DNA from 2 places in the Streptomyces sp. NPDC004134 genome. Region 2 is predicted to be linked to the other one. Evidence: riboswitches for the same ligand, from Rfam matches in the RefSeq annotation. Region 2 holds a riboswitch; the other holds the start of a gene.
The links. A riboswitch is a leader RNA that binds a small molecule or an ion and turns the genes downstream of it on or off. The one in region 2 is predicted to bind S-adenosylmethionine.

Region 1: linked by a shared signal. The riboswitch ahead of thrC (threonine synthase) and the one ahead of ACFYVJ_RS29370 (aminotransferase class V-fold PLP-dependent enzyme) in region 2 are both predicted to bind S-adenosylmethionine.

What each region holds. Positions count from the first base shown of each region.
Region 1 is NZ_JBIAMS010000007.1:241,217-246,125, reverse strand. Features, by position in the region: gene ACFYVJ_RS12825 (cold-shock protein) at 238-441, opposite strand; gene ACFYVJ_RS12820 (MoaD/ThiS family protein) at 838-1,116, opposite strand; gene thrC (threonine synthase) at 1,113-2,411, opposite strand; SAM riboswitch class I at 2,429-2,568, opposite strand; gene ACFYVJ_RS12810 (glucosyl-3-phosphoglycerate synthase) at 2,750-3,712, shown strand; gene ACFYVJ_RS12805 (trehalose-6-phosphate synthase) at 4,510-4,909, shown strand, end outside.
Region 2 is NZ_JBIAMS010000029.1:86,285-91,193, forward strand. Features, by position in the region: gene ACFYVJ_RS29360 (SLC13 family permease) at 1-545, shown strand, start outside; gene ACFYVJ_RS29365 (glycerate kinase) at 602-1,786, shown strand; gene ACFYVJ_RS29370 (aminotransferase class V-fold PLP-dependent enzyme) at 1,805-3,181, opposite strand; SAM riboswitch class IV at 3,397-3,514, opposite strand; gene trpD (anthranilate phosphoribosyltransferase) at 3,628-4,695, opposite strand; gene ACFYVJ_RS29380 (cytochrome bc complex cytochrome b subunit) at 4,822-4,909, opposite strand, start outside.

The DNA.
Region 1 (4,909 bases), on a different contig from region 2:
CGCCCCCTGCGAGTGCAAGCGGGTAGGGGCTTCTCATGCGCAGAGCGGAACCGGACCGCGGCACCGCACAACAGGCGGCGGAAGGAGGCGTGGACGGAGAGGCACGGGCAGGGGGGAACGGAGGGGGTACGGGCACGGGGCCCGGCAGAGGCGTACGGACACGGGCGCGGACAGCAGAGGGCCCGCACCCCGGAGGGTGCGGGCCGTCGCGAGTCGTCCGTGGTCGATGCCCGGCGCTCAGCCGCTGACGCGGACCATGTCTGCCTGCGGCCCCTTCTGGCCCTGCGAGATCTCGAACTCGACCCGCTGGCCTTCCTCGAGGGTGCGGTATCCGTCCATCTGAATCGCGCTGTAGTGGACGAAGACATCCGCACCACCGTCGACCGCGATGAAGCCGTACCCCTTCTCCGCGTTGAACCACTTGACGGTGCCCTGAGCCATTCCAAACTCCCCTATTGCCGGCCCTTACACAGGACCGCACTCCGCGGACCCGGGTCAGACCTCACCCCCGGATACACGCCGGGGCGTGCGCCGGAACGCGTCGACCGCGGCTGAATGTATCCGCACAGATGCCCAGTGCAACAGGTCACTCGGACGAGAATTCTGCGGACACCTGATCGGTATTTTTCCGATCAACCTCCGCCATTCCCTGACAACTCGGGCAGGGCATAACTCACCATCACGACAATTAACTCTCCGCATTTGCGGGGAACTTGTCGCGTTCTCATATGCGTGGAGCATGGGCCACGAGGGGGGAACGTCCCAACCCTATCGCGTGTCCGGACATGCGAACGGCCCCACTCCGGATCGGTGGGGCCGCACACACGCGAGAGGGGTTCAGCAGCCTCCGGCGACCGCCGGAATGATCGAGATCCCGGCCCCCTCCGGAGTGGGAGTCTGCAGGCCATCGGCGAAGCGGACGTCGTCGTCGTTCACGTAGACGTTCACGAAGCGGCGCAGCTTGCCTTGATCGTCCAGCACCCGGCCGGCGATGCCCCGGTGGTTCTTCTCCAGGTCTTCGATCACCTCGGCCAGCGTCGCGCCCTCGGCGCTCACCTCTGCCCGCCCGTCGGTATACGTACGGAGGATGGTCGGAATTCGGACGTTCACGCTCATGATGCGAGGCCGGCCTCTCGGAAGGAGTCGAGTGTGGGACGAATGATCGCGCTCGGCCCCGTGGTGGGAGCGACCGCGTCGAGGGTCTTCAGACCGTCGCCGGTGTTGATCGCGACGGTGGTCTCGGCCGGGTCGATCCGGCCGTCCGCGACGAGCTTGGCCAGCACGCCGAAGGTCACGCCGCCCGCCGTCTCCGCGAACACGCCCTCGGTACGGGCCAGCAGCTTCACCGCGTCCACGACCTCGGCGTCCGTCACGTCCTCCACCGCGCCGCCGGTCCGGCGGGCGATGTCCAGCACGTACGGCCCGTCGGCCGGGTTGCCGATGGCGAGGGACTTGGCGATCGTGTCGGGCCGCACGGGACGTACCACGTCGTGACCGTCCTTGTAGGCCCGCGAGACCGGGGAGCAGCCGGCCGCCTGGGCGCCGAAGATCTTGTACGGGCGCTCCTCGACCAGCCCCGTCGCGATCAGCTCCTTCAGCCCCTTGTCGATCTTCGTGAGCTGGGAGCCGGAGGCGACGGGGATGACGATGTTGTCCGGGAGCCGCCAGCCGAGCTGCTCGCAGATCTCGTACGCGAGGGTCTTGGAGCCCTCCGCGTAGTACGGGCGCAGATTGACGTTCGTGAACCCCCAGCCCTCGCCGATCGGGTCGCCGATCAGCTCCGAGCAGAAGCGGTTCACGTCGTCGTACGTGCCCTCGATGCCGACCACGTCACCGCCGTAGACCGCGGCCGTGACGACCTTCGCGTGCTCCAGGTCGTACGGGATGAACACGCACGAACGCAGCCCCGCCCGCGCCGCGGCCGCGCCGACCGCACCCGCCAGATTGCCCGTGGACGAACACGACAGCGTGGTGAAGCCGAAGGCGCGCGCCGCCTCGACGGCGATCGCGACGACGCGGTCCTTGAAGGAGTGCGTCGGGTTGCCCGAGTCGTCCTTGACGTGCAGCGCGCCCGTCACGCCCAGCTCGGCGGCGAGCCGGTCGGCGCGGTGCAGCCGGGTGAAGCCCGGGTTCAGGTTCGGCTTGTCCGCGACGTCCGCGGGGACCGGCAGCAGCGGCGCGTACCGCCAGATGCTCCGCGGCCCCGCCTCGATACGGGCCCGCAGCCGGGCGGCGGACTCGGCGTCACCGCCGGGGAGTTCGTACGCCGCCTCCAGCGGCCCGAAACACGACTGGCACGCGAACACCGGACCCAGCGGCACCCGCTCCCCGCACTCCCGGCACGACAGCGCGACGGCAGGACCCAGATCAGGGGCGCCGTCGACGGCGGTGGGAGCTGTGTCTACAGCCATACTGGCGAGGCCCTCTCTCCTCATCTTCCCCGCGACGCATCTCGCCGCAGGACGGAATTGGCACCATCACCGTCCGGGGCCTCGCAGCGTCGCGAGTACCGGACGGAGGGTTGCCGGGGCTTCAACGGGCCGTTCCCTCTGCCCCTCTGGATGAGCTCTGTATGGCGCGGGTCCGGCGGGGCCGTCCGGCGCTTTTGTCCGGCGCGCCGACCCCGACATAGGGACGTCACGCACGTTGTTCAAGACTGTAACCGACGACCAGGACAGTTGTGAGGGCCGTCCGATACGCGAGACGGCTCTCACACCGGACAGGACACCCGGCAAGGGGAGGCCCGCAGGTGCTCGATGACGTGGAGCAGTGGCTGAGGACGCGGTCCTGGTCCGCGGCGGACCGGCCGCCCGCGCGGCTGCTGGCGGCCAAGCGGGCGCTCGGGGCGCGCGGCACGGTGAGCGTGGTGCTGCCCGCGCTCGACGAGGAGGCCACGGTCGGGGCGATCGTCGCGGCGATCCGCGCGGAACTGATGGCTCCCGGCGACGGCGGGCTGGTGGACGAGCTGGTCGTGATGGACTCCGGCTCCACGGACCGTACGGCGGAGGTCGCCTCCGCGGCCGGCGCGCGGGTCGTACACCGCGACGAGGTGCTGCCGCGGCTGCCCGCGGTGCCGGGCAAGGGCGAGGTGCTGTGGCGGTCGCTGCTGGTGACGCGCGGCGAGATCGTGTGCTTCGTGGACGCGGACCTGCGGGACTTCGACACGGCGTTCGTGAGCGGGATCGTGGGCCCGCTGCTGACGGATCCCGGCGTGGAGTTCGTGAAGGCGGTGTACGACAGGCCGCTGGGCACGGGGGCGAACGGACAGGGCGGGCGGGTGACCGAGCTGGTGGCCCGGCCGCTGCTGAACCTGCACTGGCCGCTGCTGGCCGGCTTCGTCCAGCCGCTGGGCGGCGAGTACGCGGCGCGGCGGTCGCTGCTGGAGCGGCTGCCGTTCCCGGTCGGGTACGGGGTGGAGCTGGGCCTGCTCGTCGACGCGCTGCACACGGTGGGGCTGGACGCGCTGGCGCAGGTCGACGTCGGCGTCCGGCGGCACCGGCACCAGGACGACCGCGCGCTGGGGCGCATGGCGGCGGCGATCTACCGCACGGCGCAGTTGCGGCTGGCGCGGGGGCATCTGGTGCGGCCGCGGCTGACGCAGTTCGACAGGGGGGCGGACGGGGCGTTCGAGCCGCGGACGTACGGGGTGGACACGGAGGAGCGGCCGCCGATGGGGGAGATCCCCGAGTACGTGGAACGCCGGGCGGCGTAGCCCTCGCCGGGCGGGCGATGGCGGGGTGGGATCTCCCCGTACCCGCCCCTTCCCGAGACTCGGGGCTCCGCCCCGAGACCCACCGGGGCTGCGCCCCGAACCCCGCCGGGGGCTCCGCCCCCGAACCCCCGGGGCGCTGCCCCAGACCCCAGCGGGGCTACGCCCCGGACCCCGGCACGGGCTCCGCCCCCGAACCCCGGGGCGCTGCCCCGGCCCCGGCGGGGCCCCACCCCCCAACCCCGGCAGGGGCTGCGCCCCCAAACCCCCAGGGCTGCGCCCCAGACCCCGGCAGGGGCTGCGCCCCGAACGCCGGCGGGGCCGCGCCCCCAACCCCGCAGGGGCTGCGCCCCAGACCCCGGCAAGGGCTGCGCCCCGAACCCCGGCGGGGCCGCGCCCCCAAACCCCCAGGGCTCCGCCCCGGAACCGGCGGGGACGCGCCCCGGACTGGACGGGGCTCCGACCCCACCCCCTGTTCGGGGCTCTGCCCCCCAGCTCCCGAGCAGGGCCGCTCCCCGGACCGTCACTGGCTCCGCCCGAGACCCGGCCGGGCTCCGCCCGAGCCGCCTGGGGACCACACCCCGAGACTCCGCGGGCCTCCCCCGGCCGGCTGCGCCCCCGAACCGCAACCCCGCGTGACGTCACTCTCCACCCCCCGACCGCCCCGCAACCCCGGGCCGCCGCCCGGGTCCCTCCTTCGTCCGGAGCCCTTCGGCCTCACCGGCCCGCGTGCCCCACCGGTATCGGCCACACCGCCCCGGTTGCGTTTCGGCGGGGGCTGACGTGGCTAGGCTCGGCGCATGGTCGTGTCGCCCGGTGCTCCCCTGCTCGTCGCGTCCAACCGCGGGCCCGTCTCGTACGCCGTCGGCGACGACGGGGACCTCGTCGCCAAGCGCGGCGGTGGCGGGCTCGTCTCCGGGCTCAGTGCCGTCGGGCCGGAGGCCGGGGCGCTGTGGGTGTGTGCGGCGCTGGGTGACGGGGACCGCGAGGCCGTGCGGCGGGGGGTGGCCGAGCCCGGGGTACGGATGCTCGGCATCGACCCGGACGTCTTCCACGACGCGTACAACGGCGTCGCGAACTCCGTCCTGTGGTTCGTGCACCACATGCTCTACGACATCCCCGTCGCCCCCGTCTTCGACGCCGCTTTCCGCCGCCAGTGGGCCGCGTACGAGACGTACAACCGCGCCTTCGCCGACGCCC
Region 2 (4,909 bases):
CGCTGATCGGCGCGGTGGTCGCGGCGTCGCCGGCGATAGGGACCGTACGGCTGAAGGACGCGCTGCGCACGGTGCCGTGGTCGCTGCTGCTGTTCATGGCGGCGACGATGGCGATGGGCATCGCGCTGTCGGAGTCGGAGGCCGCCGCGTGGCTGGTCTCCGGGCTTCCCGGCGGCTCCTCCGTGCCGGGCTGGGCGTTCCTCGCCGCGGTGGTCGCCGTGAGCACCGCCGCGCATCTCGTGCTGCAGTCCCGCTCCGCGCGCTCCAGCGTGCTCGTCCCGCTGGTCATCGCCGCGGCGCTGGCCGCCGGGGTCAACCCGGTGGCCGCCGCGCTGGCGTCCACCGCGGCGGCCGGCTTCTGCCAGACGCTGCCGGCGTCCGCCAAGCCCGTCGCCCTCTTCTCCGACATACCGGGCGTGACGACGTACACGCCGCGGGACCTGCTGCGCACGGCCGCGGTGCTGGCCCCGCTGACCGCGGCGCTGGTGCTGCTCTTCGCCCTCGCGGTCTGGCCGCTGCTCGGCGTGCCCGTCCTCGACGGCTGAACCGCCGCTCGCCGGCCGCCGATCCCCGTACCTCCCTCCGACCCTCAGGAGACCTCATGCTCGACCGCGTGGTCATCGCCCCCAGCGGCTTCAAGGAGTCCCTGTCCGCCGAGGCCGCCGCCGAGGCCATCGCCGAAGGCGTGGGCCGGGTGCTGCCGGACGCCGCCGTCGACCTGATCCCGCTCGTCGACGGCGGCGAGGGTACGGCGCAGGCGCTGGCCGCCGCGACCCGCGGGCGGCTCGTCCCGTACCCCGCCACCGGACCGCTCGGCGACCGGCTGGAGAGCCACTTCGCGCTCCTCGGCGACGGCACCACCGCGGTGGTGGAGATGGCGGCCGTCGCGGGCCTCGCGCTGGTGCCGCGCCCGCGGCGCGACCCGGGCGGCACCACGACGTACGGGGTCGGCGAGCTGATCCGCGCCGCGCTCGACCACGGGGTGCGCCGCATCATCGTCGGCTGCGGCGACTCCGGCACGTCCGACGGCGGCGCCGGCGCCCTGACGGCCCTGGGCGCCCGGCTCCTCGACGCGGAAGGCCGCGACCTCGCCCCCGGCGGCGCCGCCCTCGCCCGCCTCGCGCGCGTCGACACCGCGGGGCTCGACCCCCGGCTCGCCGGGACGGAGTTGCTGGTGGCCTGCAACCCGTACAACGTGCTCTGCGGCCCCCGCGGCGTCGCCCGCGTCTTCGGCCCGCAGAAGGGCGCCTCCCCGCAGCAGGTCGAGGAGCTGTCCGCCGCCCTCGGCCGCTGGGCCGACGTCCTCACCCGCGACCTCCCGGTCCCCGGCACGGACCTGCGCCTGGGCGCGGGCACCGGGGCGTCCGGCGGCCTCGGCGCGGGCCTCGCCGCGGTCGGCGCCCGCCTCCTGCCGCGCTTCGAGGTGCTCCTCGGCCACCTCGACCTCGACGCCCGGCTGGCCGCCGCCGACCTCGTCATCACCGCGGAGGGCGCCCTCGACCACCAGACCCCGCGCGGCAAGGTGCCCGCGGAGGTGGCGCGCCGCGCCAAGCTCCACGGCCGCCCGGTCCTGGCCCTCGCCGGCACGATCGGCGAGGGCGCGGAGGAGGTCCACGGCACGGGCGTCGACGCCTACGGGACCATCATCCCCGGCCCGATGGCGCTGCCCGAAGCGCTGCTGCGGGCCCGGGAGTTCCTGGCGGACGCGGCCGAACGGACGCTGCGCATGGTGCTGATCGGCAGCGCGCTTGCCGGGCGGCCCGCCGGGACCGGCAACACGAGGTAGCCGCGGCCCCCGCCGGGCTCAGGCCACCGCGGGCGCCGCGCCGGAGGCGGGGACGCAGCGGCCGTCCACCGTGCGGTACGACCACCGCGCCCCGTCGCGCACCAGCGACCCCAGCGCCGCCAGGAACCGGTCCACGTGCTCGTCCGGCGTCCCCGCCCCGAAGCTCACCCGCACCGCGTTCAGCGGCCGCTCCCCGTCCCCCGCGCCGCCCCCGCACTCGGCCGACTCCCCCGCCTCGCCGAGCAGCGCCCGCACCAGCGGGTGCGCGCAGAACAGCCCGTCGCGCACCCCGATCCCGTGCTCCGCCGACAGCGCCGCCGCCAGATGCGAGCTGCTCCATCCCTCGACCACGAACGAGATCACCCCGACCCGCGCCGCGTCCGCGCCGAACAGCGACAGCACCCGCACCCCCGGCAGCGCCGCGAGCCCTTCGAGCACCCGCGCCACCAGCGCCCGCTCCCGCGCCACCAGTTCGCCGAACCCGGCCTCCGTCAGCGCCTTGCACGCCGACGCGATCGCGTACGCGCCGATGACGTTCGGCGACCCCGCCTCGTGCCGGGCCGCCGTCGTCTGCCACTCGACGGCCACTCCCCCGTCCGCCGCGCGCAGCACCCGCCGGCTGGCGCCGCCGCCCGCGAGGTACGGCGGCGCGGCCTGGAGCCAGTCCGCCCGTCCGGCGAGGACGCCGGCGCCGAAGGGCGCGTACAGCTTGTGCCCGGAGAAGGCCACCCAGTCCACGCCCAGCCCGGCCACGTCCACCGGGTGGTGCGGCGCCAACTGCGCCGCGTCCAGGGCCAGCCGCGCCCCGTGCCGGTGCGCCGTCGCGGTCAGCTCCCGTACGGGCCACAGCTCGCCGGTGACGTTCGAGGCGCCCGTGACGCACACCAGCGCCGGGCCGTCGCCGACCCGCGCGGCGAGCGCCGAGTCCAGCGCCGCCACGGCCTGCTCGGGGCTGCCGGGCGCGGCGAGCACGGTGACCCGGCCGGCGGCGGACCCGTCGTGCTGCCAGGGCAGCAGCGCGGCGTGGTGCTCGGTCTCGAAGACGTAGACCTCGGTGCCCGGCGGCAGCGCGGTCGCCAGCAGGTTGAGCGAGTCGGTGGTCGAGCGGGTGAAGACGACTTGGTCGCCGGGGCGGCAGCCGAGGAACCCGGCGATCGTCGCGCGGCTGGACTCGAAGAGCTCGGTGGAGAGTTGGGAGAGGTAGCCGGCGCCGCGGTGCACGCTGCCGTAGTACGGCGCGTAGGCGGCGACGTCGTCCCAGACGCGCTGGAGCGCGGGAGCGCTGGCGGCGTAGTCCAGGGCCGCGAACTCGGCGTCGCCGCCGGTGACGAGCGGGGCGCGGACGTCCCGGCCGAGGACGGGCAGACAGGCGGGGGTGAGCGTGGACGCGGACATGCGGAACTCCCGTGAGCAGGCGTCGAGATGTGCGGGGTGACGGGCCCGTACGGCCCGGAAGAAGACGCGCGCGCAGCCCGGCGGAAACCCGGTGGGGGCCGGGGAAGCCCGGTGGAAAGACGCGCGCAGCGGCGGCGGGGCGGAAAGGCCCCTAGCGCATTCGCTTGCTCACGGCGGTACTCCCTCGGCCGACCAGGACCCCTGGATTCGCGAGGGGTCCGCGCTTGCCGCAGACCTCGCTGCCTGCGGCCCGGTCATCACCCGGGGCACCCCGCCACGGACGGAGGGTTGCCGGACAGCGGGCCGGGGCCTTGATCGCTGTCGCTCGTGACCTGGTCAGGAGTATGCGCACCGGAGAGCCGCGGCGCAACCCGGTTGCCCGGACTGTCCGCAACCATCAGGATTTCGGCGGGGGTCGCCCGTACCGGAAGACCCCCGCCCCCGCCTCAGCGGTTGCTGGCCGCGACCCAGCGCTCCAGCGCCCGCAGCGCGGAGCCGGAGTCGATCGACTCCGCGGCCCGTACGATGCCCGCCGCGATCCGGTCCGGCAGCGGACCGTCCGCGTCGGTGTCCAGGGCCGTGAGCGCCGCCGCCGCGTTCAGCAGCACCGCGTCGCGCACCGGGCCGGTCTCGCCGGCCAGCAGCCGGCGGGCGACATCGGCGTTGTACGAGGCGTCCGCGCCCCGCAGCGCCTCCACCGGCACCAGCTCGATGCCCACGTCCCGCGGGTCGAAGCGCTCCTGCCGCACCGCCCCGCCGCGCACGGTCCACACCTGGGAGGTGGCCGTCGTCGTCAGCTCGTCGAGACCGTCGTCGCCGCGGAAGACGAGCGCCGAGGTGCCGCGCTCGGCCAGCACCCCGGCCATGATCGGCGCCATCCGGGCGTCCGCGACGCCGGTGGCCTGCGCGCCGACCCGGGCCGGGTTGGTGAGCGGGCCGAGGAAGTTGAACGGGGTGCTGACCCCCAGCTCCTTGCGGGTCTGCGCGACGTGCCGCATCGCGGGGTGGAACTTGACCGCGAAGCAGAACGTGATGCCCGCCTCCTCCGCGACCTCGGCGACCCGCGCGGGCGCCAGGTCGAGGTTGACCCCCAGCTTCTCCAGCACGTCGGAGGCGCCGGAGGCGGAGGACGCGGCCCGGTTGCCGTGCTTGACGACCTTCGCGCCGGTCCCGGCGACGACGATCGCGGACATGGTGGAGATGTTGACCGTACGGGCCCGGTCGCCGCCGGTGCCGACGACGTCCACGGTCGCGCCCGGCACGGCGATGGTGTTGGCGTGCTCGTACATCGTGCGCACGAGCCCGGAGATCTCCGCGACCGTCTCGCCCTTGGCGCGCAGGGCGACCGCGAACCCGGCGATCTGCGCGTTGCTCGCGGTGCCCGACATGATCTGGTCCATGGCCCAGGCGGTGTCCTCGGCGCCCAGGTCCTGCCCGGCGATCAGCGCGCTGATGACATCCGGCCAGGAACGCGCCGCCGTGCTGTCGCCTCCTGCTGCCGTCTGCACGCTCATGGCACACCGTCCCGGGGTCGTCTCAGTTGTCGGGCGTCAGCCTATCGACCGCAGAGTACGCCGAAGGGCCCCCGTCCAACTGCTGGACGGGGGCCCCGGCGGTGATCGCCCGGCGGCGGACTGGCCCTAGTGGTGCCCGTGGCCGCTGGTGATCTCCTCGTACTCGCGCCTGGTCGGCTTCGCGATCTGGCCGGCCTCGCCGTAGTAGCCGTGC